4 regions of the Endozoicomonas lisbonensis genome follow, and region 3 is predicted to be linked to each of the others. Evidence: predicted binding sites of a transcription regulator. Region 3 holds the regulator's gene; each other region holds the start of a gene.

What was found. Region 3 encodes sigma-54, which starts transcription at its own class of promoters, with help from an activator protein. Its sites were predicted from a motif close to TGGCACNNNNNTTGCTNT; they were not measured.
Region 1: flgB (flagellar basal body rod protein FlgB) is a predicted target of sigma-54. The motif match lies at 3,862-3,879, and genes of this name have one in related genera.
Region 2: glnL (nitrogen regulation protein NR(II)) is a predicted target of sigma-54. The motif match lies at 5,236-5,253, and genes of this name have one in related genera.
Region 4: ygeW (knotted carbamoyltransferase YgeW) is a predicted target of sigma-54. The motif match lies at 1,502-1,519, and genes of this name have one in related genera.

Annotation. Positions count from the first base shown of each region.
Region 1 is NZ_JBEWTB010000002.1:123,597-131,479, reverse strand. Features, by position in the region: gene V5J35_RS01645 (arylsulfatase) at 1-975, opposite strand, end outside; gene V5J35_RS01640 (putative adhesin) at 1,195-1,827, shown strand; gene V5J35_RS01635 (flagella synthesis protein FlgN) at 1,882-2,394, opposite strand; gene flgM (flagellar biosynthesis anti-sigma factor FlgM) at 2,401-2,685, opposite strand; gene flgA (flagellar basal body P-ring formation chaperone FlgA) at 2,853-3,530, opposite strand; gene flgB (flagellar basal body rod protein FlgB) at 3,945-4,334, shown strand; gene flgC (flagellar basal body rod protein FlgC) at 4,371-4,781, shown strand; gene V5J35_RS01610 (flagellar hook assembly protein FlgD) at 4,781-5,716, shown strand; gene flgE (flagellar hook protein FlgE) at 5,785-6,939, shown strand; gene flgF (flagellar basal-body rod protein FlgF) at 6,956-7,693, shown strand; gene flgG (flagellar basal-body rod protein FlgG) at 7,766-7,883, shown strand, end outside.
Region 2 is NZ_JBEWTB010000002.1:1,966,854-1,974,736, forward strand. Features, by position in the region: gene V5J35_RS09810 (retention module-containing protein) at 1-5,092, shown strand, start outside; gene glnL (nitrogen regulation protein NR(II)) at 5,350-6,396, shown strand; gene glnG (nitrogen regulation protein NR(I)) at 6,408-7,874, shown strand.
Region 3 is NZ_JBEWTB010000002.1:1,560,529-1,568,411, forward strand. Features, by position in the region: gene lptC (LPS export ABC transporter periplasmic protein LptC) at 44-631, shown strand; gene lptA (lipopolysaccharide transport periplasmic protein LptA) at 612-1,214, shown strand; gene lptB (LPS export ABC transporter ATP-binding protein) at 1,219-1,944, shown strand; gene V5J35_RS07975 (RNA polymerase factor sigma-54) at 2,142-3,623, shown strand; gene hpf (ribosome hibernation-promoting factor, HPF/YfiA family) at 3,830-4,135, shown strand; gene ptsN (PTS IIA-like nitrogen regulatory protein PtsN) at 4,235-4,687, shown strand; gene V5J35_RS07990 (hypothetical protein) at 4,714-4,995, opposite strand; gene rapZ (RNase adapter RapZ) at 5,177-6,034, shown strand; gene V5J35_RS08000 (HPr family phosphocarrier protein) at 6,034-6,303, shown strand; gene mgtE (magnesium transporter) at 6,315-7,673, shown strand; gene pmbA (metalloprotease PmbA) at 7,674-7,883, opposite strand, start outside.
Region 4 is NZ_JBEWTB010000002.1:1,148,984-1,156,866, reverse strand. Features, by position in the region: gene dpaL (diaminopropionate ammonia-lyase) at 1-35, opposite strand, end outside; gene ygeW (knotted carbamoyltransferase YgeW) at 161-1,351, opposite strand; gene V5J35_RS06135 (uracil-xanthine permease family protein) at 1,968-3,293, shown strand; gene V5J35_RS06130 (hypothetical protein) at 3,770-4,912, opposite strand; gene V5J35_RS06125 (hypothetical protein) at 5,528-5,737, opposite strand; gene V5J35_RS06120 (HpcH/HpaI aldolase family protein) at 6,080-6,877, shown strand; gene V5J35_RS06115 (type II secretion system F family protein) at 7,035-7,883, opposite strand, start outside.

The sequences.
Region 1 (7,883 bases), 1.4 Mb from region 3:
CATCAGGGCAGGTACACGGAAACCGCCTTCCCAGCCGGTGTTTTTCTCACCGCGGAACGGTGACATACCCGCATCAGGCCAGGCCATCAACTGGAAACCGTTGTCAGTGGTAAACATTACAATGGTGTTGTCATCAACGCCCAGCTCTTCCAGCTGATCCAGCAATTCACCGACATAATCATCCAGTTCGCGCATACCGTCGGCATACAGGCCGTTACCGGAAATGCCCTCATATTTCTCGGACAGATGAGTAAAATGGTGCATACGAGATGGGTTGAACCAGGCGAAGAATGGCTTGTCTTCCTTCACCGCGCCTTCAATAAACTCTTTGGTTGCTCCCAGGAATTCCGCGTCAACGGTTTCCATACGCTTACGGGTCAGAGGGCCGGTATCTTCGATCTTGCCATCAGCTGATGAGCGGATAACACCGCGAGGACGTGCCACGGTATCCGGATAGTCCGGCATTTCCGGCTCTTCTTCCGCATTCAGGTGGTACAGGTTGCCAAAGAACTCGTCAAAACCGTGGTTGGTTGGCAGGAACTCGTCACGGTCACCCAGATGGTTTTTACCAAACTGACCGGTGGTGTAGCCCAGATCACGGAGCATCTGCGCCATGGTTGGGTCTTCTTCGCTGATACCTCTGTCAGCACCTGGCATACCCACCTTGGTTAATCCTGTGCGGTAAGGCATCTGTCCCAGAACAAAGGCGGAGCGACCTGCAGTGGAACTCTGCTGGGCGTACCAGTCAGTAAACAGAGCACCTTCTTGGGCGATACGGTCAATGTTAGGTGTGTCATAACCCATCATACCCTGGTGGTAGGTGCTCAGGTTCCAGTAACCAACGTCATCGGCCATGATGACCAGAATGTTCGGTTTCTCAGCAGAAGGTGCCGGTGCGGCGTGTGCGCCAGTGCCTGCGAGCGCAGCGCCTGCCATTGTTGCGGCCAGAGCCGTCCGTTTAAATAGTTTTTTCATCCATAGTCCCCATAGTGGATGGGCAGCATTATCCTATGCTGCTACTGCCATCACGTGGGGAGTATAAAGATACAAAAGTTGGAGATTTGCACTCAGAGTGCAAAAGAAGAGGCTTTTTGTGCTTGTGCCGGAATATTTCACAATGGCAGGAGTGGAAGGTATTTAATGGGGTGTCTTCTATTATGTTATGCAGTCGGTAATCAGTAAGAGTGAACGACTATGGATCATCCTTCCCCCAAAACGACCCAGATATCATTGAGAGACGACGTCTGCCTGTATACTCATAACTGGCATGGTGAAAATGTCCAGAACCTGATTATCATGGCGCACGGTACTATCGTTAACAGGCGTTCAGCTCAGGGGATTTTGAGGCGCGTATTCAGAAAGTACCAGATCACAACGCCATCATGGACAACGCTGTTCTTCTATGCCCCGCATGGCACTGTTACTCGTAGCTGGCATGATTATTATCTGGTTGGTAAATATCCTCCTTTGGAGGCTTATCTGTCTGGTGAAAAAGTGTTCAATTATGATTTGCATTATGATGGCGACTATACAAAACCCGGATTAATAAGATCGTATTTAAGAAAAAGTCGACCCCTTAATGACCCGGATTTGAGCCATCATCCTTTTCGGGTGTTTGATATTTTAACAACACCGACATGGTTCTTTCGTTCGGTCAGTCTTGAAACCGTACTCCGATTGCTTTATCAGACAGGGCGCACCTATCCCAGAATTCATTGCTCATTTTGTCGCTATGAAGAAGGAACGTTAACGCGTGAATACAGGCCTGGTTATCACAACCTGTCTGACTCGTGGGTTATGGTTGATCGGGAAGATTTGCCTCCGTGAAAATGAATATCTACCGCGCTGACGCAAGCCTGGTGGTGTTGGCAGTCAACCACATCAGGCTTGTTTGTTCAGGATGGAACGGCTGGATGTCTGTTCCTGGCCTGAGCTGGAATAGGTTTTGTTATTACCGCCCTGTACCGGAAGCTGGCTCAGTATTTTTTCTGCCATCTTGTTTTGTAGTGTTAATGCCTGGCTGTTCACTTTATTGATGATCTGGCAATCTTCCACGAGTTCTACCAGCTCCTGCCAGTCTTCCCTGATTTCCTCTCTGTGAGCTGTTGTCAGCCTGTCCAGAAACGCTTCCATGCCGATTCGGGTATTATTCAGCCCTGTCTCTTTCATGGCATTGGACCGTCTGGTGCGATTTTCCCGTGCTTTCAGCATTAATGAGGTGATGTTCTGTGCCGATTCGGCTAGTCCCTGATGGTCCCGGTTCAGTATAAAAGTCTGTTGCTGTTCCAGAAGTTCGTGCAGCTCGCTGTATAGATCAAGGTCCTGCTGAATCGTTGCTATTACGGTCTGCTCTCGCTGGCAGGAAAGTTGGGGAGCTTGTTGAGGAAATTGCATGCTAACTCAGTCATCAAATAATGTGAGTTCAAACTCAAGCATTTTCTGTGCCAGCTTCTGGTGATCAATTGTCATCTCGCCGTTCTGAATAGCCTGCCGGATTGCTTCGACTTTAGCTTCGTCAATATCGGGCGCGGAGCTGGCCTTGCCTTCTGCTTCTGTAAGCAGTGTTGAGGTTGAGCTGATGGACAGGGTGCCGTCGGTATCGACTTCCGGCTCTCTGTTCTGAGTTTTTTTCCGGGAGCTGCTGCTCACCAGTTGCAGGTGGTTAATGTCTGTAATCGTGGTCATAGAATCGCTTTTCTATCGTTGCACAGCAGCTTTAAACAGCATAAACCTGATGTGCAGATGTCGTCGTTGTCTGTTTCCGGAAACGACCAAGTTACGGAAATATTAAGCGCTACGGAAATATTAAGCGCTGCGGAAATATTAAGAGTTATAGAAACATTAAGCGAAGATCATAAAACTCTGACTTCGTTGTTTCCGGAAACCATGCCGCGAATGGTTTTACCACTGGACAGGTTGCGTACCCTGATCTGTTGATTCAGCCTTCCGTCTTCCAGTGCTTCGCCGGGCATGCTGATGCTGAAGTCTTCACTGCCGGCGACAATAGCGATACGGTCTCCCCGGCGAATCAGGCGGGCTTCCTGCAGGGCGTTCGGGGTAATGACATCACCCGCCCGAATCCGTCGGCTCAGTTGCTGGTTGGTAAAGCTGCTGCTGTCCATCAGGTAGCCACGGCGCAGCTGGCTGACATCCATCTCTCTTAACGTAACGTCACTGTCGCTGATGGTGTCTCCCCTCGTCAGGCTGCGGGTGGCGACCAGAACCGGAACAAACAGGCTGATATGGCCTCTTGCGTATAAAGACCAGCGGCTGGGTTGTGAGCATTCAATTCTGATGCGCTGGCTACCTGCTTCCATTCCGTTCAGGAACGTAATGTCGGGTCTCGTTTTGCAGCGGTCGACAGGTAGTGATGGCAGACTGTCGAGGCTGCTTTCGTAACGGCTGTTACTGATTTCCCGGCTCAGTTCCAGAGCTTTTTCTTCCAGGGCTTCATGTACCCAGAGTTCCAGTAACTGTTTTTCGGTGCTTTCAGTCACTGCTGGCCGGGCCATTGCGGGGGTGACTGGCATAAGAATAATTATGCATAAAAAGTACACGATAACAGTCGTTATTAGCGTGTTTTTTTTCTGGCTGAACCTTTGAATGTTTATGCGGAATGTCATGGTGTTTTTTTCACAAGAGGAAATAGATTTCCGCTGTTTTCGCCCTGTTTGCTGTCAGAAGGGTGAATAGACAGGCAAACCGTTTAATGGTCGGCCCGGGCTGAATCATACCAGTATCGGCGAGAATGACTATTGAGTGATTTTACATAGCTTTTTATATCGCTGGTTGCTTTTTCAGTTAGGGATTGCCGAGATTGCTTTGTTTTCGGGTAGGGTGTTGTACCTAAGGGGGGTATTTTGGCATGCTATTTGCTTTTTCCGTTTGCTTTTTATTTTAGCTACTTAGCGTTGTTTGAATTGTGTTGTCTATCCGAGGTTGAAATGGCCATTAGCTTTGAAAATGCGCTGGGGGTGTTGCCCGGTACATTGCAGTATCGAACCCAGCGGGCAGAGGTGCTGGCAAGCAATATTGCCAACGTTGACACGCCTGGGTACCGGGCGAAAGACCTGAGCTTTGATCATATCCTGGGGCAGCAGCAGGCACAGTTGCGACTGCAACAGAGTGACAGTCGTCATATCGCTCTGCCCGGAACAGAGCTGGAAGAGTCCGTGGTTGAACGTGATGTACGACAGCCTTCAAGTGATGGCAACAGTGTTGAACTGGGTGTCGAACAGGCTGCTTTTATGCGTAACAACATGGAGTTTCAAACCAGCTTTACCTTTTTGAATATGAAGATGAAAGGTCTGCAGCGTGCCATCAACGGTCAATGACCAACCGCAAGACCGACTGGAAGTAAGTAATCCTTTATGTCCCTGAATACTATTTACGACATTGCCGGGTCCAGCCTGAATGCCCAGACCCTGCGCCTTAATACCATTGCCAGCAATATGGCCAATGCGGAAACCGCAGCTGCATCCCCTGACCAGGTGTACCGCGCCCGTCGACCGGTGTTTTCTGAAGTGATGCAGTCTGCACAGATGGAACTGGGCAGTCAGGTTGAAGTCAGCCAGGTGATGCAGAGTCAGGCTGACCCCCTGATGCGATACGAGCCCAATAATCCGCTGGCTAATGAAGAAGGTCATGTGTTTTATCCGAATGTGAATGTTGTCGCGGAGATGGCCGATATGATGAGCGCTACCCGCAACTACCAGACCAGTGTCGAGGTGATGAGTAACGCACGTCGTATGCAGGAACGACTGCTGACTCTGGGGCAGTGATGACAACAGTAATCAAAGTAATCAGTATTTTGCGTCATTTTTTCTCTGTCCTGTTGCTGGGTGTACTGGCAAGCGCTTCAGTCAGTGCCAGTGTTAACACTCTGGACAGTGATGCCTTCCTGAATATGTTGCTGGTACAGCTGCAGTATCAGGACCCCACGGCCCCTATGGACAACGCCCAGATGGTGTCTCAGCTGTCTGACCTGACCATGATGGAGCAGAACGCTGAGCTGGTTCATGCCATGAATCAGCTACGTGACCAGATGTACCAGTCCCAGGGCTTATACGCTTCGAATCTGGTCGGTAAAGAAGTGATGGTCATTGCCAACCTGTTCAAGGTTGAGGACGGCCGGCTGCCAGCTGGTGAGGTTCTGCTGAACTATGCCGCCAGTGACCTGAACATTGAGATATATAAGCAGGATGATGATCCGGAAGAGACTGATCCTGTTGATACTCTCCCGCTAGGCGAGCAGACAGAGAGTGGCAAGGTGCCTTATGACCTGAACGATCTGGGAAAACCGCTGGAAGACGACACTTATATGATGTACGCCTATGCCGTAGTGGATGGTAACGATCTGGAGCAGGCTGTTATTCAGCGCAGTGTTGTATTGAGTGTGGTTATTCCAGGTGGTGGGCAGGATGTGCTGGTTGATGTGAAGGGTATTGGTCTGGTGCCTCTCTACAGTATTACCGAGTTCCAGGGCGATTATGTTGCCGGGGGTGGTGATCAGCCCGGAAAGCCGGAGCATTTGCCAAGTCCGGGGCCGGGTGTTGACCCCTTCGCCAGTCTGGCAGGTCATATGGAAAAGACTGTGCGTGATGGCGAACGCTGGACCATTAATCCTTTTTATAAACCCCAGAGTATGCGCTCGAATGAACGGCAGAAGAGTCAGCCGGTTTCACATCGGGATGCCATGTTCAGGCGGGTCAGATAGTTTTTGACAAGATAGTTTTTGACAAAGTTTTTAACCGAATAACAGAAACCGAGTGGGAGTCGTACTCAATGTCAATGAATACCGGAGTTAGCGGTCTGAATGCCGCCAGTGAAAGCCTGAACACCATCAGTAATAACATCGCCAATGCTAATACCACGGGCTACAAGTCCATGGATGCCCAGTTCGCAGACGTTTATTCGTCAACAGGTGGTGGCGGTGTTTATGTTGCTGCGGTGGAAACGAATTTTGCCCAGGGTGATTTGCTGTACACCACCAGTGCAACCGATTTGGCCATTGAGGGAGATGGCTTCTTTATTATGGAAGACGCTAACGGACAGCAATACTACACCCGCGCCGGTAACTTCAGTACCGACAAAGACGGCTATCTGGTCAATCACCAGGGGCAGAAGCTGATGGGTTTTGCGGTCGATGAAAACGGTAATGTCATCGAAGGCCAGCTGGTTGAGCTGGCAGTTGATACGGCAGATCAGGGGGCTCAAGCCACGAACCAGGTCGATCTGACTGCTAACCTGGATGCCCGTGCTGAAGTTCCGGGTGTGGATTTTGATCCTGAAAATCCGGAATCCTACAACAGTACAACCACGACCACGGTTTATGACAGTCTGGGCAATGAGCAGCAGCTCACGGCTTATTATGTCAAGAATGAGGCGGATGGTGAGTGGACGGTTCACTATGAGATGGATGGTGAGCCGGTTGGTGAACCTCAGACCATGCAGTTTGACGAAAATGGTCAGCTGGTCAGTGAAGGAACGATCACGGTTGAAGGTATTGATATCAACGTGTCTTCTTTCAGCCAGTATGCCAGTGATTTCTCTGTGACCACAAACACTCAGGATGGTTACGGACCGGGTTCATTCCTGGGTATCACTATTTCTGATGAAGGTGCTATTGTTGCCACCTATTCTAACGGCCAAAGTCGTATACAGGGGTACGTTGCCCTTGCCAGCTTCCCTAATAATGGTGGACTGGCTGCGGCGGGTAATACCAGCTGGACGGAAACACCTGAATCCGGTGACGCTATTATTGGACTGCCGGGCAGTGGTTCCAGGGGAACACTGACCGGCAGTGCGCTGGAAAACTCCAACGTTAATATGAGCGGTGAGCTGGTGGATATGATCGTGGCGCAGAGTGCTTATCAGGCGAACACCAAGACCATTTCTACGGCCAATGAAAACACCCGTTATCTGCTGAATGCATTCTAAGCGGGGCTGAAGCGTAATGGATAAGGCGTTATATACCGCGCTCAGTGGTGCGACCCGGGCAATGCACTCTCAGCGAATGCATGCCAATAACCTGGCTAATATCTCCACCGATGGCTTTCGTGCTGATTACCTGAATGCGGTGTCTACCCTGGTTCGGGGGGAAGGAGAGCAGACCCGGGTGCATGTCTCCAATGGGGAGCAGTGGACGGACCTGAGTAAAGGTCAGTTGTCTTATACTGGCCGGGAACTGGATGTTGCCATACAGGGTGAAGGCTGGCTGACACTGGTTAATGACGAAGGTGAGGAAGCTTATACCCGTGATGGCAGCTTTTTTGCCGACGCCGATGGTGTGTTGCGTAATGCCCAGGGTTGGATGGTCGCCGGTGAGGGTGGCCCGATTCAGGTGCCGGATTATGAAAAGCTGACAGTGGGTGCTGATGGTCGTGTTTCTGTGGTGATGAACGGTGCTGCGGAGAACGAGGTCTTTATGGTGGGGGTCATGCGTCTGGTTAATCCGGAAGCGGGTGATCTGCAAAAGGGTATGGATGGCCTGTTCCGTGTCGAGGAAGGTGTCAACGTGCCTGAGGATGAAGCGGTTACCCTTGTCAGTGGCTATCTGGAAGGCAGTAATACTAATGCGGTGGCAGAGATGGTGGCGGTCACCAACCTGAGCCGGAACTTTGAAATGCAGCTGAAAATGATGTCGTCCGTTGAGCGTGTTGCACAGGCGGGTGATGAGTTGCTGAAGCGTTAATTTATCAACAGGCTGGTAGCGGCTCTTGTTAAAGAGAAGTGCCAGCCTGTTTTTTATTGTGAGTGTTTGCTAATGAATCCAGCTTTGTGGACCGGTCAGACAGGTCTGACCGCTCAGGATAAGCAGCTGAGTGTTATTTCCAACAACCTGGCTAACGTCAATACCATTGGTTTCAAGCGTGACCGGGTGG
Region 2 (7,883 bases), 410 kb from region 3:
CGATCATCGCTACGAGTTTACCCCCAACAGCGATTTCAATGGCAATTTACAGCTGGACTACGACCTGTTTGATGGCAACGCGACCACATCTACCCAGGCGACGTTATCGTTCAGCCCTGTAAACGATGCACCAACGGCTTCAGACAACACACTTACAGTGGCTGAAGATGGCAGCTACACCTTCAGTGCTTCCGAGTTCGGGTTCAGTGATATTGACAGCGGCAACAGTCTTTCCAGTATTACCATTACAACTCCGCCGTCTGCCGGTTCATTAACGCTGAGCGGTTCTTCGGTGACTGCTAATCAGGTGATTGCCGCTGCAGATATTCCCAACCTGGTCTTTACCCCGGCGGCTAATGCCAACGGGGCGAATTATGCCAATATTGGCTTTACCGTCAGTGATGGCAGCCTGAGCAGTAACACCCAGACCCTGACCATGGATGTAACAGCCGTTAATGATGCTCCAACGGCTTCAGACAACACACTCACAGTGGCTGAAGATGGCAGCCATACCTTCAGCACCTCTGAGTTTGGATTCAGTGACATCGACAGTGGTGACACCCTTTCCAGCGTTACCATTACAACATTGCCAGCTGCCGGTTCATTAACACTGAACAGTTCTGCGGTGACTGCTAATCAAGTGATTGCCGTTGCAGACATTCCCAACCTGGTCTTTGCCCCGGCAGCTAATGCCAACGGTGCTGGCTATGCCAATATTGGTTTTACCGTCAGCGATGGCAGCCTGAACAGTGGCACACAAACCCTGATCATGGATGTAACAGCCGTTAACGATGCCCCAACGGCTTCTGACAACACGCTCACTGTTGCAGAGGATAGCAGCCATACTTTCAACGCCTCAGAGTTCGGGTTCAGTGACATCGACAGCGGTGACACCCTTTCCAGCGTTACCATTAAAACGCTACCAGCCGCCGGTTCGTTAACACTCAATGGTTCTTCGGTGACTGCTAATCAGGTGATTGCCACTGCAGATATTCCCAACCTGATCTTTACCCCGGCGGCTAATGCCAACGGGGCGAATTATGCCAATATTGGCTTTACCGTCAGCGATGGCAGCCTGAGCAGTAACACTCAGACCCTGACCATGGACGTGACAGCCGTTAACGATGCCCCAACGGCTTCAGACAACACGCTCACGATAGCCGAAGATGGCAGCCACACCTTCAGTGCTTCCGAGTTTGGGTTCAGTGACAATGACAGTGGTGACACCCTTTCCAGCGTCACCATTAAAACGCTACCAGCCGCCGGTTCGTTAACACTGAATGGTTCTTCGGTGACTGCTAATCAGGTGATTGCCGCTGCAGATATTCCCAACCTGGTCTTTACCCCGGCGGCTAATGCCAACGGGGCGAATTATGCCAATATTGGCTTTACCGTCAGTGATGGCAGCCTGAGCAGTAACACCCAGACCCTGACCATGGATGTAACAGCCGTTAATGATGCTCCAACGGCTTCAGACAACACGCTCACGATGGCTGAAGATGGCAACCATACTTTCAGCGCCTCAGAATTCGGATTCAGTGACATTGACAGTGGTGACACCCTTTCCAGCGTCACCATTACAACGTTGCCTGCTGCCGGTTCATTAACACTGAACGGTTCTGCGGTGACTGCTAACCAGGTGATTGCCGTTGCAGACATTCCCAACCTGGTCTTTGCCCCGGCAGCTAATGCCAACGGTGCTGGCTATGCCAATATTGGCTTTACCGTCAGCGATGGCAGCCTGAGCAGTGGCACACAAACCCTGACCATGGATGTGACTGCTGTAAATGATGCACCGATCGCTGCTACTCCACAGGTTACTCTGCAAGGTACTGAAGACACGGTTCTGACCATAACCAGAAACCAGCTACTGGCAGGTGCCAGCGATGTAGAAGGTGATACTCTCTCGGTCAGTAACGCAAGTTACAGTGGCTCGGACGGAACACTTGAAGAGTTCAGTGAGCTGGTTTTTGGCAGCAATACGAGCAACAAGGTTGAGGTCACTGACACTTTACAAAGCTTCAGCAATTTTTCCCTTGGGTTTGAATACACTTCTACGGGCAGCCATTCGGGCTCCCTTGACGCTCTGATAAGCATGTCAACCTCCAGTAATGACAACGCGATTCTGGTTTACAACCACAACAGCAATGGCTCACTCAATGTGCTGGTTAACGGTTCATTAGTGACCTTCACTGGCATTAATCTGAATGATGGTGCAACACACAATGTGGCCCTGGTCTGGGAAAGCAGTTCTGGTGATTTAAAACTGTATGATAACCAGCAATTAGTAACCACCCAGAATGTCGCACAGGGAGCCACCATTGCAGCCGGCGGCTGGTTCATGCTCGGTCAGGAACAGGACAGTTATGGTGGAGGTCTGGATGCAGCCCAATCACTAACGAATGCAAAATTTGGACATGTCACACTCGCTTACGATGCTGTCAGTCAGTCCGACATTGTAGCGGGTACCAGCATTGCGGATGCCAGTTCCAATCTGGCACTGGACCTCAGGGAAAGTAATGATCAGGTCGTCGACGCCGCCAATAACAGTAATCTGACGGTGGCAGGCAGTGTTACCGCCGATCATCGCTACGAGTTTACCCCCAACAGCGATTTCAATGGCAATTTACAGCTGGACTACGACCTGTTTGATGGCAACGCGACCACATCTACCCAGGTGACGTTATCGTTCAGCCCTGTAAACGATGCACCAACGGCTTCAGACAACACGCTTACGGTGGCCGAAGATGGCAGCCACGCCTTCAGTGCCTCCGAGTTCGGTTTCAGTGACAAGGATAGTGGTGACAGCCTTTCCAGCGTTACTATTACAACACTGCCAGCCGCTGGTTCATTAACGCTGAGCGGTTCTGCGGTTACTGCCAATCAGGTGATTGCTGCTGCCGATATACCCAATCTGACCTTTGCCCCGGCAGCTAATGCCAACGGTGCTGGCTATGCCAATATTGGTTTTACCGTCAGCGATGGCAGCCTGAACAGTGGCACACAAACCCTGACCATGGATGTAACAGCCGTTAACGATACCCCCACACTAGAAAATGCTCCCCTCCTTGATAATGTTGCAGTGGCTTATAGCTTCAGTGATACGAGTGACGCCTCTGGTAATAACCTTGATTTAACCCTGAGCGGAAGTGCAAACCTGAACGGCAGTGGTTCGGGTTCCGCCTTTGAAATGAATGGCTCTTCTGGTGCCGGTGAAATAAGCGGGCTGGAGACTGGCGGCACTATGTCGGTGTCTACCTGGGTACGTTTTGACAGTTTTGCCCAAAACTGGTCGCGTGTATTTGATTTTGGTGATGGTGCTGGCAGCAATAATATTTTGATGGGCCATGTCAAAAACACTAACGATCTTGGCCTGCATATTATAAATGACCCCAACATTGGAACCTTCAGGTTTGAAATTGCCGACTTTTTTACAGCCGGTGAATGGGTTCATGTCACCACCACATTTGCCAGCGATGGTACGGTGAGTATCTATAAAAATGGTGAACTGGTTCGTTCAGAATCACACTCGCTTCCAACTGAAACGGTTCGAAACCACAATTATATTGGTAAAAGTAACTGGTCAAGTGACGGCTATATGGACGGTGCCATTGATGAATTTGCTGTTTTCAGCGACACCCTTACAGCCTCAGAAGTTAAAGCCATTTACGAAGCCAGTAGTGTTCACAATCTGTTGAATGATGCTTTTTATATTGACGAAAGCAGTGTCAATAACAGTGTGGTCGGGTCAGTTTCTTCACAGGATGTTGAAAACGACACCCCGACGTATTCTCTGACCAATAATGCAGGCGGTCGTTTTGCCATTAACTCCGCAACCGGTGAAATCACGGTTGCCAATACGTCTCTTCTGAACCATGAAAACAGTGGCAGCCATACCGTCACTGTGCAGGTAAGTGATGGCAATTCATCAAGTACCCGTGATTACACGATTTATGTAACCGATACACAATCAGACCTTGTGGGTCACTGGACGTTTAATGAAGGCTCGGGAACAACCGCTGCCGACAGTTCAACGGAAGACACGATTTCCGATAACGGCACACTGGTCAATAGTGCTGCTTTCATTGCAGGCGGTCTGGACGGTAGCGCGGTTTCTTTTGATGGCAACCTGGCACGAGTCAACATCGCCAACTCGTCCGAGCTAAACACTTATACAGGTACGAAAAGCCAGTACACCATCAGCCTGAACTTCAAAGTAGATACCACGAATGACCTGTCTGGCCGCAAGATATTGTATGAACAGGGCGACGCAACCAATGGTATGAACCTGTACATTGACGATGGAGAACTTTATGCCGGAGCCTGGTCGGAAGACTCAGGCTGGAATGGTCACTGGCTGAACACAGATATCAGCTCCCTGAGCAGCGACTGGCACCATATCGCCCTGGTGATCAACGCAGACACCTCTAAAATGGAACTGTTTCTCGACAATAAGTCTGTCGACAATGGCACAGCCAACTCTGTTTCTCCGCATACCGGGGACATCGCATTTGGTGGGCTTAATGTCGATACAAAGTTCCACGATGGAGACCATACCGGCAACTCCGGCTACGGGTTCAAGGGCTCAATCGACGAAGCCCGAATATACAACCGGGCTTTATCCAATGAAGAACTTCAGACTCTCAGCAATGAGTTCAAGTCCATCATTTCAGGTACACAGCTGAGTGATACGCTTCAGGGCGACGGGACAGATAACACGATCATTGGCGGTGGCGGCGATGACATCCTGACCGGAGGGAATGGCAGCGACCATTACATCTGGTACATTGACCACACCGGTACCGCTGAAGCGCCAGCAGTCGACACGATCACCGACTTCACTGTAGGCCAGGGAGGTGATGTACTGGACCTGAGGGATATACTGATTGGTGAAGAAAGTAATTCACTGGACGAATACCTGCATTTTAACTTTGACAGTGGCGATACCACTCTGGAAATCAGCCCCCAGCCCAATGGCGACGTTACTCAGAAAGTGACTTTAGAAGGGGTTGATTTATCAAGTATGGGCGCATCCGATTTAGACATTATTAATAGCTTGCTTAATGACGGAAATTTACAAGTCGACCAGTAAAAGCCAAAGGAACTCCCCTTCTTCTTTAATAACCGCCCAAAATGCACCAATTTGGTGCATTTTGGGCGGTTGATCCTTATAATCTTCCCGCTGTGTTACACGATTAAGCAACTCTTACCCAAGAGCCTGCTCAATGAACGTGTTGGTTCAATTCTTGCTGTATTCAACTCAGAAAGAAAAGCCATGTATAACTTTCGCTATAGGCAGTCGTAAAACGTGACAAGTCAAACAATAAAAAATTTATCAGGGACGTTCAGGTGATCGAACAATTTGTACTGGGCAATCTTAATACCGCCGTCATTGCACTTGATCAGGATTTGCGAGTCAGCTATCTCAACCATGCCGCTGAAAACCTGCTGGATATCAGTGAGCGGCGCAGTTATAGCCAGCCTGTAGAAACACTGTTAACTCAACCCAGTCTGGAAGATGACCTGAAGCGGGCGCAGTCCCAGCAACAACAGTTCACTCGCCGTAAAGCCTGCATCAGTATTAACAACGAACCTGTCACCGTTGATTACACGGTAACACCTGTCGACTATCCGAAGATCAGTGTTCTGCTGGAAATACACCCAAGGGACCGGTTACAGCGCATTACCCGGGAAGCCTCTCTGGTCGCCAAACAGGAAACCGCCAAAAGCCTTGCCCGGGGCATGGCTCACGAAGTGAAGAATCCTCTTGGCGGGATTCGGGGCGCAGCACAACTGCTGGAACGCCAGTTAGCCGATAATGACCAGAAGGAGTTTACGACCATCATTATCGAAGAAGTCGACCGGCTTCGTGACCTGGTTGACCAGATGCTCGGGCCTGTCAAACCGCCCAGTCTGAAAGCACTGAATGTGCATGAAGTGATTGAAAGGGTGGTACAACTGACTGAGGCGGAAACGGACGGTGCCATTCAGTTCGTCCGGGACTACGACCCCAGTATTCCTGAAATACCGGCAGACCGGGAGCGGCTGATTCAGGCCATTCTGAACCTGGTTCGCAATGCCATGCAGGCCATTGAACAGCACATGCCTTTAAGCGATGGGCAGATCACGATCCAGACCCGGATTATCCGGCAGTTCACCATCGCCAACGAATGCTGCCGTCTGGTGTGCAACATCAGCATTATCGACAACGGCCCCGGCATTCCCGAAGATATGATCGAAACCATCTTCTATCCCATGATCAGTGGCCGTGCCGAAGGCACCGGGCTGGGCCTGCCTATGTCACAGTCAATTATCAGTCAGCATAAAGGACTGATTGAGTGTGAAAGCAAGCCTGGCCGAACCTGTTTCAATGTTTATATACCGATTGCTCTCTGAGAGGAGAATACATGACGACCGATTCGCAAGTCTGGATTATTGATGACGACCGATCTATTCGCTGGGTTCTGGAAAAATCCCTTCAGGGTGAAGGATTAAAGGTTGAATCCTTTGATTGTGCAGATAAAGCGATAGAAGCTCTGGACAATGGCAAACCGGAAGCCATTATCAGCGATGTCCGGATGCCGGGTACCAATGGTCTGGATTTCCTGAAACAGGTACAGGACACCTATCCTGAGTTACCCGTGATCATCATGACCGCCCATTCCGATCTCGACAGTGCAGTGGCTTCCTATCAGAGCGGTGCCTTTGACTATATGCCCAAGCCCTTTGATATTGATGATGCCATCTCCCTGACCCGGCGGGCGCTGGAACACAGCCGCCAGCAGGCACAGGAAGTCAGTACGGTTGAGCCTGTGGATAACTCCACAGAAATCATTGGTGAAGCGCCCGCCATGCAGGAAGTATTTCGTGCTATCGGGCGACTGTCTCACTCCAATATTACAGTATTGATTAATGGCGAATCCGGCACCGGCAAAGAGCTGGTTGCCCGCGCATTACACAGACACAGCCCCAGAGCCGCCAATCCATTCATTGCCCTGAACATGGCTGCGATTCCGCGAGACCTGATTGAATCGGAACTCTTTGGCCATGAAAAAGGTGCCTTCACCGGTGCCGGTGCCATGCGCAAAGGACGCTTTGAACAGGCAGGTCATGGCACGCTGTTTCTGGATGAAATCGGCGATATGCCTGCCGACACCCAGACCCGTCTGCTCAGGGTTCTGGCTGATGGCGAGTTCTACAGAGTGGGTGGTCACACACCTGTAAAGGCTGATGTACGCATTATCGCCGCCACTCATCAGGATCTGGAAAAGCTGGTTAACGAAGGCAAGTTCCGGGAAGATTTATTCCACCGTTTAAATGTTATTCGTGTGCATCTGCCCAGACTGTGTGAACGGTCTGAAGATATTCCTGTTCTGGCACGTCACTTCCTCGACCGGGCTGCGAAAGAGCTGAATGTTGAAACCAAGATTCTTACGCCTGAAACGGAAAGCTATATCTCATTACTGCCCTGGCCCGGCAATGTCCGCCAGCTTGAAAATGCCTGCCGCTGGTTGACCGTAATGGCTTCAGGCAGGGAAGTATTGATTTCAGACCTGCCTCCAGAGCTACTTAATACAGAGTTACTTAATAAAGAGCTACTCAATAAAGAGCTGCTGGATCAGAATCAGCTTCCTCAGGCAGCACAAGCCGGTAGCTGGGAAAAACCGTTGAAACAGTGGGCAGAGAAAGAGCTGGCAATAGGTAACGCCAATATTCTGGAGAAAGCTGTACCTGCGTTTGAGCGCATTCTTATTGAATCCGCATTACAGCACACAGGAGGGCGCAAACGGGATGCGTCTGAATTGCTGGGTTGGGGGCGAAATACCCTGACCCGGAAGATCAAAGAGCTTGGTATTGCTGACAAAGCACTTTGATATTGAATA
Region 3 (7,883 bases):
CCATGAGTGGCTGGCTTCTTTATCAACAGGAACCAAACACCTGATGCCTATAACCAGCTCTTACAAAAGCTATCTGTTAGTTGCCTGTGTGCTGATGACCATGGTTGGCATAGGCTACTGGTCGTACGACGGTGGTTTGCATGTTACAGGACAGAACCGTCAGCCTGAAATACAGGAAAACGCAGACTACTATCTAGTAGACGCCACCATTACCCAGTTCAATGAAACGGGAACGCTGGAATACGAGCTGACTTCCAACGCCATTACTCACTATCCGCATAATGACACCACCCTGCTCAAAACGCCCCATCTGCGCAGCTACAGCGACCCACAGAAACCCATGATAGCCGATGCCCTGAACGGCAAACTGCTGCCCGGAGACCAGGATATTGAACTCTGGGACGACGTAGTCATGATCCAGACCGACACCAGCAATGGCAGTCAGGTACGTATGGACACCGATTTTATCACCATATACTCTGAGCAAAGTCTTGCTGTAACAGACCGTCCGGTCCTGATTACTAACGACACTGGTCGTACCAGAGCCATCGGTATGGAAGCGTTCTACAAGGACAGTCTGGTTAAACTCAAATCAAGGGTACGAGGATTCCATGAACCTAAACAGCCTTGAGCAGAATAAAAAGCTTGAGCCGAACAAAAAGCTTAAGCGGAATAAAAAGCCTGAACGTAATGCAAAAAAAACTATACGTTCAATTTTAGGTATCTTCCTGCTACTGCCCACCCTGGCCATGGCGCTGCCATCGGATCGGGAAATGCCCATCGAAATCGAGTCCGACTCGGCAGATATTGATAACAAAAAAGGTGTTTCAGTCTACCGGGGCGATGTCGTAATGACCCAGGGCAGCACCCGAATCACCGGCGATGTCGTAACGGTATACACCGAAAACCAGGAAGTGCGGAAGATTGTTGCCGAGGGCATTAACAAACGTGCCTACTACGAAGAAGAACAGCCCGATGCCCAGGGAACGTTGCAGGCATGGGGACATACTATTGACTACAAAGTGCTGGATGAAAAAATCCATCTGATCCGTCAGGCCCAGCTCGTAAAGAAAGGTGACTCGTTCAAGGGTGAACGCATCGATTACGACCTGAAGCAGCAAAAAGTCAACGCCAAAGGTCTGGACAACAGTCAGGGCGAAGGACGAGTACAGATGGTCATTCAGCCCAGACCCGAGCAACAGGAAAAGAAATAACCTGATGGTTACGCTAAAGGCAGAACACCTCAGTAAAAGCTACAAAGGCAGAAAGGTCGTTAAAGACGTCTCTCTGGCCGTCAACAGCGGCCAGATTGTGGGCCTGCTGGGACCTAACGGGGCAGGTAAAACCACCTGCTTCTACATGATTGTCGGCCTGGTAAAAGCTGATGGTGGCAAAGTCAGCATTAACAACAAAGACCTGACTCACCAGCCCATGCATGGGCGGGCAAGGGCTGGTGTTGGTTACCTGCCACAGGAAGCCTCAATATTCCGCAAGCTGTCGGTAACAGACAATATCCTTGCCATTTTGCAAACACGCAAAGACCTCAATAAACAGCAGCAGTTCGACAAGATGGAATCACTGCTGGATGAGTTCAACATAGGCCACATCCGCGACAGCGCCGGCATGAGCCTGTCGGGCGGTGAACGTCGGCGGGTGGAAATAGCCAGGGCGCTGGCTACCGACCCTGATTTTGTCCTGCTTGATGAGCCATTTGCCGGTGTTGACCCGATCTCGGTCGGAGATATCAAGGCGATTGTCAGACAACTGCAAGGCCGTGGCATTGGTGTACTGATCACCGATCACAATGTTCGTGAAACACTGGATATCTGTGAAAAGGCTTATATCGTCAGCGAAGGTGGCATCATTGCTGAAGGTGACAGCCAGACCGTTTTGAGCAACCAGAAGGTTCGTGACGTTTACCTGGGCCATCAGTTCAGTTTGTAGCCAGCCACATTCCGGGAAGAGTCTCCCTCTTCCCACGCCGGCTTCATGCCAGTTTTACTTTTCACTATTAATATTCTGTGCTTATAATCCGGTGACACGGAATGCATCTCAAAACGACAATGTGCAAACGATAATGTAATGCAGTTTTCGTCACCTGGAACACTGCATTTTCACAGTAAAAGGTACACGGTTGCCCTATGAAGCCCTCTCTACAGCTTAAAATGGGTCAGCAGTTGACGATGACACCGCAACTGCAACAAGCCATTCGCCTGTTACAGCTTTCGACACTGGACCTGCAACAGGAAATCCAGGAGGTGCTGGAATCCAACCCGATGCTGGAAAGCGAAGAGGCCATTCAGGATCAGGAGAGCCGCGACCAGGAAGCCAGTAACGCTGCTGAAGGTGAGCAACTGGTTGACCTCAATGCCCAGGAGCCACCGGCATCCTCAGAGTCTCAGGAACCCGAATGGTCAGAAAGCATCCCAAACGATCTGCCCGTCGATTCCGGCTGGGAGGAAATCTACTCCAGCATGCCGTCAGGCAGTGACGATGAGTTTGATCCGCTGAACCGCTCCCGGACCACCGAGTCTCTGCAGGAATACCTGCAATGGCAACTGAACCTGACCCCCACGACAGATACTGACAGATTGCTGGGCGAAGCGATCATCGAAGCCACGAACCCTGATGGTTATCTGACAACGTCACTGGACGATATCTACCAGAGCCTTGCCCTGGACCCGGCGCTTGCAGAACTCGATTTTGATGAGCTGAAAGTCATGCAGCGGCGTATTCAGCAGTTTGACCCGGTTGGCTGTGGCAGTGAAAACCTGAAAGAGTGCCTGTCCGTACAACTGGCTCAGCTGTCCTCACAAACCCCCTTTATTCACGAAGCCCAAAAGCTGATTGACCATCACCTGGAAGCCCTGGGCAGCCGGGATTACAGCCAGATCATGCGCCGCACCCGGATGAAAGAGCATCAGCTCAAGGATGCACTGGGCCTGATACAGAGCCTGAATCCCAAGCCCGGCTCTGAAGTGGATCAAACTGAACCGGAATACATCACACCGGATATCTCTGTTCGAAAAATTAAAGAGCGCTGGGTGGTCGAGCTGAATTCTGAGTCACTGCCTCGCCTTCGTATTAACAACAGTTATGCGTCAATGGTCCAGCGAGCCAACAGCAGCCGCGACAACCAGTTTATGAAAAACCAGCTGCAGGAAGCCCGCTGGTTTCTGAAAAACCTGCAAAGCCGTAATGAAACATTACTGAAAGTGGCTACCAAGATCGTTAACTTCCAGCAGGGCTTTCTGGAACAGGGCGACGAAGGAATGAAACCGCTGGTGCTTGCGGACATCGCTGAAGCGGTGGATATGCATGAATCAACTATTTCCCGGGTCACGACCCAGAAGTACATGCATACGCCCAGAGGCGTCTATGAGCTGAAGTATTTCTTTTCCAGCCATGTCAGCACAGACAGCGGCGGAGAGTGTTCATCCACTGCTATTCGCGCGCTGATCAAAAAGCTGGTTCAGGATGAAAATCCGAAAAAGCCGCTCAGTGACAACAAAATTGCCGGTTTACTGGGAGAACAGGGTATAAAAGTAGCCCGACGAACCATCGCCAAATATCGGGAGTCGATGCATATACCCCCTTCCAATGAACGCAAACGCCTGGTGTAAGTCACATAGAGTGCGTAACGATAAGTGCCTGAACTATAAAACTTATAGCAGGAATTATTCGGACAGAGTCTTAAGGTAAAAATCCTGTATTTTTTTGCTTCAGGACAGCACCAATGTTGTTAACGGTGATAGAATCTAAACAGACCAGTTCGAAAATCCCGGGAACTGGCCACTGTCTCCAAACGGGATCAGCAGGAGAGCGTTACATGCAAGTCAACATCAGTGGACATCATGTAGAGGTGACTCAAGCTCTGAAAGACTATGTCACTAAAAAACTCGACCGCCTGGCAGCTCACTTCGATCACATCACTAATGTACAGGTCACCTTGAGCGTAGAGAAACTACTGCATAAGGCAGAAGCGATCCTGCACATACGTGGAGCTGACATCAATGCGACCGCTGAATCCGATGACATGTACGCGGCTATTGACGATTTGTCAGATAAAATCGACCGACAGCTGGTAAAACACAAGGAAAAGACGCTCGATCGCATGCAGGGAGCCCGAGGCTGAATCCACAACCGACTGAAGGCCCCTGGCTTTCAGTCGACGTCCATTCAGTCAGCGGCTTCTTTTTTTGCACTCGCACCCTGTGAGTCTTCCAATCGTTGTATGATTATTAAAAACATTCTAACCCCCGAACGCACCCTCCATGGTGTGCAAGGGGTCAGCAAAAAGAAAATCCTGGAAACTATTGCGGAACAGATCAGCGAACATGTTCCCGCTATCAATGCCAAGGACCTGTTCAACAACCTCATCAACAGAGAACGACTGGGTACCACCGGACTGGGCAACGGCATTGCACTGCCTCACTGCCGCTCCAAAGCCTGCCCGGAGCCAACCGGCCTGTTCATTCGCCTGTCAGAGCCCGTCGATTTTGACGCGGTGGACCGGGAGCCTGTTGACCTGATTTTCGCTTTGATCGTCCCTGAAGAAAGCACTCAGGAACATCTGGATATCCTGAAAGCCCTGGCCCAGCGCTTCACCGATGATTACCTGCTCAGTCAGATCCGGTCAGCTAACTCTTCGGAAAACCTGTATCAGATACTGACAGCACCGGTCTGACGGTCTGTTTGGTTCAACCAGGCGGTTTAACCGGGAAAGGTGCAATCTACACGAACAGCCCAGCGAAAACTGTTCAGCCTCAGAACAACAGCTGACTGGTCAAAAATGACATTTGCGGTGTCAATGATCCGGTTTCGTTTATCGTAGAGATTGCACTGAGCTTCAACATCCCCATACAGCTTATGTTCTTCGGAAGCATTGAGCGTTATGAGCTGAGTACCCGCAAACGTCCGGCTGGATTCTATTTCAAGTGCCTGGGCAGAAGCGGACAGAAGAGTGAAGAGAAAAACGGCGGCTGACTTTGTCATTATTGTACTTCCTACGTATTTTCCGAATCTATACTATCTGATCTCACTCTGCATGAAAAGGCTGCCGGTATTACCTATCCTTGAAATAAAGAAACAGGTTTTAATCTCGTTGAGTTCCTCTATTATTCAACCATTAAAACCTGTTATCCGTTAATAAAAAGCTCCGCAAAAAGGGAACCCCATGAAACTCGTTATCATCAGCGGCCGTTCAGGTTCAGGAAAAAGTGCAGCACTCCATGCCCTTGAGGATCAGGGGTACTATTGTGTCGACAACCTGCCAGCCACCATGCTCAGCCAGCTACCGGAACAGCTTAGCGAAGGAGCCAACGAGCCACCCAGAATGGCAGTCAGCATCGATGTTCGTAATGTTCCCGGAGCCCTGGAGCATTTTCCAAGACTGTTGAAAAAACTCAGACACCAGGGAATCGACTGCCAGGTGCTGTTTCTGGACGCTGACAGCAGTTGCCTGATGAAGCGTTACAGCTCAACCCGCCGCAAGCATCCTCTGACGAATGACAAGGTATCACTGATCGAAGCCATAGACCTGGAAACCAGCCTGCTGGGACCCGTGGCGGCACAGGCTGATATTCGCATCGACACATCGCCACTGTCCGTGCATGAAATTCATGAACAGGTTCGCCACAAGGTCATTGGTGATGGCACCAAAAGCATGACCCTGATGATTCAGTCCTTTGGTTTTAAACACGGTATGCCGGTGGATGCTGACTATGTATTTGATGTTCGCTGCCTGCCTAACCCATACTGGGATGAATCCATCCGGCAATACACCGGACGGGACAAGCCGGTTCAGGACTTCCTTGCCGCAGAACCCATGGTGACGGAGATGTTTGAAGACCTGAAGCAATTCGTGGAAAAATGGTTACCAAGGTTTGAATCCGGCCAGCGCAGCTACATGACTATTGCCATAGGCTGCACCGGCGGACAACACCGCTCAGTCTATATTAGTGAACAGCTGGGAGCCTGGTTCAGCGAACGGTTTGACCGGGTTCAGGTTCGACACAGGGAGCTATCCAAATAATGATCCAGACGCAAGCGACCATCATCAACAAACTTGGATTGCACGCTCGTGCAGCATCCAAGTTTGTCTCGACCACTTCCAACTTTATCAGTCAGGTTAAAGTCGGTCTGAACGGTCGTGAAGTGGATGGAAAAAGCATTATGGCGATCATGATGCTGGCTGCAGGTCAGGGAACCATCCTTGACCTGACGTTTGACGGTGAAGACGAGCAGGAAGCAGCTGACGCACTGTGCAATCTGATCAACGATTATTTTGAAGAAGGTGAGTAAAGGCGTGCAATATGGTCCAGCAACTGCAACTGAGTATCGGAGACAAGGAGCTTAAAGAGCTCAACGAGGCACTGGAACACGGCGTCTCACCGGAACTCAGGCGCATGCTCAACAGCCTTCCGGCGGCTGATGCAGCACACCTGCTGGAATCCTCCCCTCCCAAACTCCGCAGCCTGCTCTGGCGCTTAATCGACCAGGAGCAGGAAGGTGATGTACTGCAGGAACTCAGCGACGAAGTCCGGCAGTTCTTTCTGGACCGGATGAACATTGCCGAGCTTAAGGCCATCACTGACGGTCAGGATGTAGACGACATTGCAGACCTGCTGCAACAACTGCCCGGCACCATCACCCGCAGGGTGCTCGACTCCATGGACAGCCAGGACCGACAGCGGATTGAAGTGGTTCTGTCCTACCCGGAAGATACCGCTGGCGGGCTGATGAACACCGACATGATCACTATTCGCCCCAGCAATACGGTCGATGTGGTGCTGCGCTATCTGCGCCGACACGAGAAAATCCCTGAAATGACCGACAGCCTGCTGGTGGTAAACCGCCGGGATGAATACATAGGCTCTTTGCCTCTCGGTATATTGCTGACGACAGACCCTTCTGCCACCGTCTACGAAGTCATGCAAACCGACGTTACTCCCATACCCGCAGATACCGAAGACACACAAGTCGCCCAGATATTCGAACGACAGGACCTTGTTTCCGCCCCGGTCATCAGCGACAAAGGCAAGCTGCTGGGTCGTATTACCATTGATGATGTGGTTGACGTTATTCGGGAAGAGGCTGAACACTCCATGATGAGCATGGCGGGTCTGGATGATGACGAGGACACCTTTGCTCCCGTCTTTAAAACAGCAAGGCGTCGCGCTGTCTGGCTGGGCATTAACTTAATTACGGCCTTTATCGCTGCCTCGGTCATTGGCATGTTCCAGACCACCATCGACAAAGTGGTCGCACTGGCAGTACTCATGCCGATTGTCGCCGGAATGGGTGGTAACGCCGGAGGTCAGGCTCTTACCCTGGTGATTCGCGGGATGGCGCTTGGACAGATCAGCAGCACCAACCTGCGCTGGCTGCTGAGTCGCGAGCTGGCAGTAGGCTTTATGAACGGTCTGCTCTGGGCCAGCCTGGTTGCCCTGATCGCTTACCTCTGGTTTAACGACCCTATTATTTCCCTGGTGATTGGCTGTGCCATGGTGATCAATTTGAGCGCTGCGGTAATCGTGGGTGCCAGCCTGCCGGTAATTCTGAAGTCTATGAATATAGATCCGTCTCTGGCGGGAACCATTATTCTGACCACCATTTCCGACGTGCTGGGCTTTTTCTCATTTCTTGGGCTGGCGACGCTTTTTTATGCCTGATTACTCTCCGGCCACCATCATGCCTTCAACCAGTACAGAGCCGACCTGAACATTACTACGGGTATCATAATCATTGCCCGCAGCCACAATGTTCATAAACATATCTTTCAGGTTGCCCGCTATGGTGATCTCAGAAACCGGGTATTGAATAATGCCATTTTCTACCCAGAAACCGGCTGCTCCACGAGAATAGTCTCCTGTTACCGTGTT
Region 4 (7,883 bases), 410 kb from region 3:
TCTTTTTGCTGCAGTGATAATGAAAATGTTGACACTTTTTACTCCTGAACTATTTATTCCTGAACTATGTACTCCTGGCCTCTGTAGCTCTGTCCCCGGGTACATAGTTTTAATGCTTTAATCTCATTGAAACCATGAACCAGGGGCGTCCATGTAAAGATCAGCCGTCTACACGACGCTTGCCTTTTTCCATGAGTTTTTCCAGCACCACGTCAGGGTTGCCAAATTTACGGTTCAGAATCATGGAAGCGATGATAAATGGCTTCCAGCCAGCTTCCTTGTAAGTATCAACCAGGTATTTGTTAAAGACGCCTTCGGTTACTTCACCTTCTTCGCAGGATACGCCGGTGATGTCGGCAGGCAGGCAGTGCATGTACAGGGCTTCACCGTCTTTGGTGTGCTTCATCATCTCTTCGGTGCAGTGCCAGTCCTTATGCTGGGCATTCTGTTCCAGACACTCTTTTTCCAGAGCCTTCAAACCTTCGTGGTCGTTGGCTTTCAGCAGCTCAGTACGCTTGCCCATGACGTGATAAGGCGCCCAGGATTTTGGATAAACGATGTCAGCGCCTTCAAAGGCTTCTTCCATGGAGGCGACCTGTTTGAAGCTGCCGCCACTTTCTTCCGCCTGTTTGGCGGCGGTTTCAACCACTTCCGGAATCAGCTCATAGCCTTCAGGGTGAGCCAGGGTGACGTCCATGCCGAAGCGGGTCATCAGGCCGATAATGCCCTGAGGTACAGACAGAGGCTTGCCGTAGCTTGGGGAATACGCCCAGGTCATGGCAATTTTCTTGCCCTTGAGGTTTTCCAGAGAGCCGAAATGCTCTTTCAGCCAGGCAAGGTCAGACATGCTCTGGGTAGGATGGTCAACGTCGCACTGCAGGTTAACGACACCCGGACGCTGAGCCAGTACCTCTTCTTCTTTACCGAAATCCAGAGCTTCGCCCACTTCGCGCATATACTGGTTGCCATAGCCCAGGTACATATCGTCACGAATACCAATGACGTCTGCACAGAAAGAGATCATGTTGGCAGTTTCCCGAACGGTTTCGCCGTGGGCAATCTGAGACTTGCCTTCATCCAGATCCTGTACGGCCAGACCCAGCATGTTGCAGGCGGAAGCAAAGGAGAAACGGGTACGGGTCGAGTTGTCACGGAACAGTGAAACACCCAAACCACTGTCGAATACTTTGGTGGAGATATTTTCATTCCGCAGTTCGCGCAGGGCTTCTGCAACCGTTAATACCTGTTTCAGCTCATCGGTGGATTGTTCCCACGTCAGCAGGAAATCCTTGTTATGCAGCTCAGAGTCAAGATTTTTAATTTCTTCAATAAGGTCCTGATAAGTTGTCATGGAATGGTCCTTTGATGTTAATTAGAACATTGAATCGTTCTTTTCTTTGTGTAAAAAACAGCTTGCTGATTGATAGGAGATTCAGTGATCGGCTGTTTGATTTCTGGTAAATAAGAGCCGGCAAGACTCAGTGTTACTCTGTTGTTGTAATTAACAAGATGTGTGCCAGTTTGTTATTTTGTTATCCGTTTTTGATTTTATCTTTAATAATATCAATAAAAACAATAAGTTATATTGTTCATTTGTTGGTAGTGTTTTTTGTCAGAGTGAAAAAATGTCACTGAATTATTAATTATTAAACGTTGTTCGATCAGATTGATAAAAAAAATAGTGTGAGAATCAAAATGAAAAAATAAAGTGATGAGTATTTTATCATTGAGTTTGTTCGATATTGTTTTGCTATTTATGACCTGCATCAAAAAAAAAGCCAATGTCATTGATTATCGTGTTCGGTGAGATCGTCTTAATAAAACAGGTACCTGAATAATAAGTTGAGGAATCTGCATTCATCAATTAACGGGTACTATTAAAAAGCAACGGTTGCTTAAGCTATTCCATCAATGCTTTCATTGAGTCTGGCTGCATTGATTGCTGGCTTTGGCAATACGGAGGTCGTATGGAACTGTATTATAAGCTTGATGATCGCCCGCCTCTTGTAAAAAGCCTTATTCTGGGTTTTCAGCATCTTCTGTCTGCACTGCCGGGGATCATTGGCGCACCGCTGGTGGTGGCCTCGGTTCTGGGGTTTTCTATACAGGAAACGGTGATTCTGGTGAATGCTTCCATGCTGATGTCCGGTATTGGCAGTATGATTCAGGGACTGGGTTTTACCCCGCTTAAGCTGGGGGCAAAGCTCCCTGTTATTCAGGGTACCAGTTTTGCTTTTGTAGGGGTGTCGATCACTATTGGGTTTCAATACGGTTTCGCGGCGGTGGTAGGTGCCACGATTGTCGGAGGATTATTTGAGGTCTTCCTGAGCTTCTATATTCATCGCATACGAAAGTTTTTCCCGCCAGTGGTGACCGGAACGGTTGTCTGCCTGATCGGTATGACGATCTTTCCTGTGGCGGTGGACTGGCTGGCAGGCGGGAAGGGCGCTGAAGACTACGGCAGCCTGATGTATCTGGGTGTTGGTGGCGTGGTGTTTTTACTGGTTATCTTTTTTAACCAGTGGTTTTCAGGGTTTATCTCTTCAGCCTCCATCCTGATTGGCCTGATTTTTGGCTACCTTCTCTGGTTTGCCCTCGGGTTGCTGGATCTGAGCCCCGTGACTGAGGCCGCTGTGGTGGCTATTCCCAACCCGCTTCATTTCGGTATTGAGTTTCACACAGGTGCCATTGTTGCCATGTGTGTTGTGTACACCGTATCCATGGTCGAGTCTGTAGGCGACTACCTTGCCCTGTCTAACTATTGTGACACCGAGCTGGACAGTAAACGTTTAAGTGCCGGTATTCGCTGTGAAGGTTTAAACAGTGCGCTGGCAGGCGTGTTCAATTCCATGGCAACCACTTCATTCAGTCAGAATATTGGTGTTGTGGGTATTACTGGTGTGGCCAGCCGTTATGTGGTGGCGTTTTCCGGAGGCATTCTGGTTGCTGCCGGACTCCTGCCAAAGTTTGGCGCCCTGATTGTCAGTGTACCTGAGCCGGTTATCGGCGGTGCTGGCCTGATAATGTTCGGTATGATTCTCGCCGGAGGCATTGGCATCCTGAAAAAAATTGAATTCTCCCGCCGTAATACCATGGTGCTTGCCCTGGGTATTGCTGCCGGTCTGACTGTGACGTACCGGCCTGAAATCGTTAATGAACTGCCGGACCTGGTGAGAATGGTGTGTGGCAATGGTGTCGCTCTGGGGGCGATTGTGACAGTTATTGCCAACCTGGTTTTGCCAGAAAGCAAGCCGGTAAAAGAAACGCTGAATGCTGTTTCTGAGAGCCAATAGCGCAAATCCAGAAATATCAGGTTCGTTCTGAAAGCAGTGCAGTGATAATGTCTTCCATAATACACTGCACTACCTTCTGATTGGGGACTAGTACACTTATTTCTGAATGATTAAGTAATTAATTGCGACTTCCCCTGAAGGAGGAGGGGCTACCCTCTATATGGTGTCTTGCCCTGTTACCCGGTTCCATTTCAAGCATGGGAGTCTCTTGTTCATCATTGTTTCGATTTCCGCGATTGCCCCATGCACGAGCAACGCTTTGTACCATTGCTCGAAACCTTCCCAGCGATTGAACAGGGGTAGTCGATTCGCGACGGGCGCGTTCCTCTTCTGCAAGCTGAGTTGGCGTAACCGTGTTAATTTGCATTGGTTGCCAATGGATAAAACGATAGCTGGTGCTTTGGTCATCAGAGTTTCTGATACTTTTCGATTGCAGATCCTGCAAGTTAATCGTGGTGCTACGGATTGAGTAGTAGTCAAACATGAAGCTGGCTACTACTCTTCGTGGTGATATTCTCTGTGCACCCGTATATCGGTAAATCCAGGTGTACTCTTGAAACCGTGTATCCAGAGTATCCCCAAATATAAAAGGCGTTCATATTTACGATATCCGGTACTGTTATATCTTCATCATCTGTTGAGTCAAATTCAGCGCGAAAAATAAAGTGTTGAGGTGGAAACCAGATTGAGGTGCAGTCCTCATAATCCACCCTTAAGAAGATGACCTTTGATAAGGATGGGTCATGATACGATAAACGACCCTCCCTGTTTGCCGTTGCATATTCAGGTGACATTCTTGCACCAGTAGTGATATGCAACTGACTTTCAACCTGTTGGTCAATATTGTCAAACTGGGGGGAGGGTAATAAGTTGTTCCGTTCTGATAGGGTCAGAGGTTCGGGCTGGTTGCCAACAGGTACCCCGAATGCATCAAGAATATTACCCTGATGCAGAAAAGGCTGGCCAGATGAACAGTCTGAGGTCGTTGCTTCAGAAGAGCATTTTGGGGTCGTGTCAGCCTGGTAGACAGTCACTGGAATGACGTACTCTCTCTCATCTTTTAAATAAGGAAGCTGAGGGAACCAGGCGCTGATTCTTCTATCGGTCTGTAAACTATTTGCAGTTCTGCTGACTTCATCCATATCAGATATCAGGTTAATATTTGGTCCATTTACATGGTAAAAGATACGCATCCCTCGATGGTTTTGCTCAGGTTCGGGATTCACGGCCTGCCGAAATTCAGGATGTCGAAGTGTGGAGCTGATCATACGGAAGGCGGGTAAAAGATTTCGGGTTAGCTCCTGGCTGCTTGCTGAACTGTCAGTCTGTTGGGATAAACTGGATCCGCCTGAAACCCTGTAGATAAGTGAAGTATCTGTAGTACCTGGTTCAATGGTTACTTGCTCGGCTTGAAAGCCTGAGAGTTGTAGTAACTCTTTGTCGAGATAGACAGTCAGATTATTCATCCTGGCCTGACTTTGGAAGTAAAAGGATACATTGTTGTTCGAAAGGTCGGTAATTTTGTAAATGACAGCAGAAAGGTTAAAAGATAAAAGACAGAGTACTAATGAGCACGTTATAGCAAAGCGTTTTTTGTTTACCTGTTTGTCAAACTGCACAGCGGCTCTCCCGGGTAATAATAATGAATTCCACAAACTGATCTCGTAATGATCACCCTCAAACAGTAGACAATATTTTTTACAGCGCTCTTCAAATTGCGTTAATAATAATCATTAATTCATACCATGCCGGTTGTAACAATTCTGAAATACAGCCTTTTTAAGATTCCAGCACAAGTAATGCAGCAGGCGTAACATCTTTTCGCCCCCACCTCTGCTGGCAACCGCCTCTGTCAGCGCTGTTGCAAGCACCATTTTTTCAAAGAGGCTGACCACGAAAAAACCCGTCAATACATTTCCGGTGATTTTGGCTAAACAAAGCCCCAGCGATAAATTTTCACCCCTGCAGCCCTCTGCCGCAGGGGCAACCTGTTCAGTGATGAGTCAGGATCAAGCTTCCACTACTTACAGGAACTACAGCAACCAGAGCAACTGCAGAATGAAAACAGACCAGATGTTCGCATTCGTTAATCAGTCAGACACTTTCCATTATTACCCAGCTCTGTGCAAGCTTGTGAGAACAGTGAGTGCCCGGGGCTTTTCAGGGCATCTCCTGTCAGTTCCCAGAACCACATACCACCCAGTTTGTTTGCCCTGACCAGTTTGTCTGCTTTTTCACTGACAGACTTTCTGTGTGTCTATGGTGAATACCGGGTAGGCAGGATAAGGTCCGCCCGATGAAGGTGCGCCAAAAAAGTTAGCAGCAACATTCTTTTGATTTCCAGACAGCCAGGCCACTCCGGTTTCCGGATAGCTCAGTGTTAAATTGCTGGGGGGAAATTGTCCCTCTGAACCTCTGTTATCCATATCGGTTAGTTGAAGCATCTTGAGTTACCTCCAGAGCTTTCAGGGGGATATTTCAAAGTTTCTGTTTTTACACAAGGAATCCGAAATACAATAAAGCACCTGTCAGGGCAGTAACTTTAATGCCTGCTCTATACATAGGTGGGCTTTATTGTGTTGATTGGCTCGGACGCGGCTGGAATAAAACTACTGTAAGGATGGCAAGCTAACTTCCGCAGACTTTTCTGGTGCAACAAGCTGTTACTGTTCCTGATGAGCGTCCTGATCGGTTGAGTATCGCTTTTTTCAACTGAACCTTCTATTCTGCCTGTTGCATTAAAGCGCAGTACTGGTTCATAGGAATAATCTGACAGAGGTAAGCTTATGCAAACGGGGCAGCTTTCTGCGGTACTTAAGAACAAAGAGGTTGAAATCAGTGGGTGGATTAGCCAGCCCTCCCCGATAACCGGTGAGCTTTTTATCAAGGCTGGTTACTCCTCTGTATTAATTGATCTTCAGCATGGTTCTGTAGGCTCCTCAGAAGCCCGGGATATTATAAAGTCTGTGTCACGCTGTGGTGGTCAAACGGCAGTACGCATTTGTGTGAATGAGTTTTCAAAAGCCAGCTGGTTGCTGGATGCAGGTGCCGATATGATTGTCGCACCTATGATTAATACTGTTTCAGAAGCCAGAGAGCTTATTAAATACTGCAAATATCCACCTCTGGGCAATCGCAGCCTGGGACCTGCCGGAGCCATACATCTCAGTGGAGAGAGTATGCAGACGTATTTTGCACGTGCAAACCAGGAAACTCTGGCGGTTGCTATGGTAGAAACCAACGAAGCGATTGCCGTACTGGATGACCTTCTCTCTCTGGAGGGGATGGATGGCATTTTTGTTGGACCGTCTGATCTGGCGGTCAACGTATCAAATGGTGAGCGTATTGATCCGTTGTCAGAGTCGTCTTTACAGCTACAGCAGAAAATTGCCCGTAAGGCTGTCGCTGCAGGAAAGTTTGCAGGTATTTATGGAATCAATGAAAGCCATGTTCAGCGAGCTATTGAGGCAGGCTATCAATATATCACCTACGGAACCGATGTAGGGCTTTTTATGGAAGCTGCTATGCGTGCTTCGGCAGTAACAGACGGTGAAAGTCGTTTAAATGATAAACAAAGCCCCTGAAAATGTATTAAAACGGGTCTGTTTTTTTCAGGTGTACGTGTATTTAATCGGTTGACAGATAGCCCTGTAAAATAAGGGCTACTGAAGAGAAAACTGCTTTTGTGTCGATAGTTTTGCACACGTGTCGATAGTTTTAATACATTTTAACAATTTCTTTTTATACGACAGAACCCATCTGAAAGATCGGCAGGTACATGGCAACAATCAGACCACCAACAAGCACCCCGAGTACCGACATAATCAATGGTTCCATCAGGCTGGTCAGGCCATCAACGGCGTTATCCACTTCGTCTTCGTAGAAGGTGGCGACTTTATCCAGCATTTCATCCAGAGAGCCTGATTCTTCACCGATAGATACCATCTGTATAGCCATTGCCGGGAAAATACCGGAGCTTTTCATGGCAAACTGCAGCTGCTGGCCGGTAGAAACATCTTCTTTGATACGGTTGGTCGCATCAGCAAAAATAACATTACCCGCAGCCCCTGCTACGGAGTCCAGAGCATCGACTAATGGAACACCGGCGGCAAATGTCGTAGAAAGGGTTCGGGCAAAACGTGCGACGGCAGACTTTTCGAGTATTGGCCCAATAACAGGTAGTTTCAGAACCAGTCTGTCTTTTTTATCCCTTGCTGCTTTTGAACGCTGCATCAGTTTTTTAATCATAAAACCAATAGCCGCCAGTCCGATAATAGCCGCCAGCCACCATTGCTGAACAAAGTTGGAAATCTGAATGACCACCTGAGTAAAGGCCGGGAGTTCTGCACCGAATCCCTGAAAGACTTCTTCAAACTGTGGTACTACCTTTACCAGCAGAATACCGGTAACGATGAAAGCGACACACACAACTGCGACCGGATAGTTCATCGCCTTTTTAATCTTGGCTTTAAGTGCTTCAGATTTTTCTTTATAAGTTGCAATTCTGTCCAGCAAAGTCTCCAGTGCGCCGGACTGTTCACCGGAAGCCACCAGGTTGCAATACAGGTCATCAAAATACTGTGGATGCGC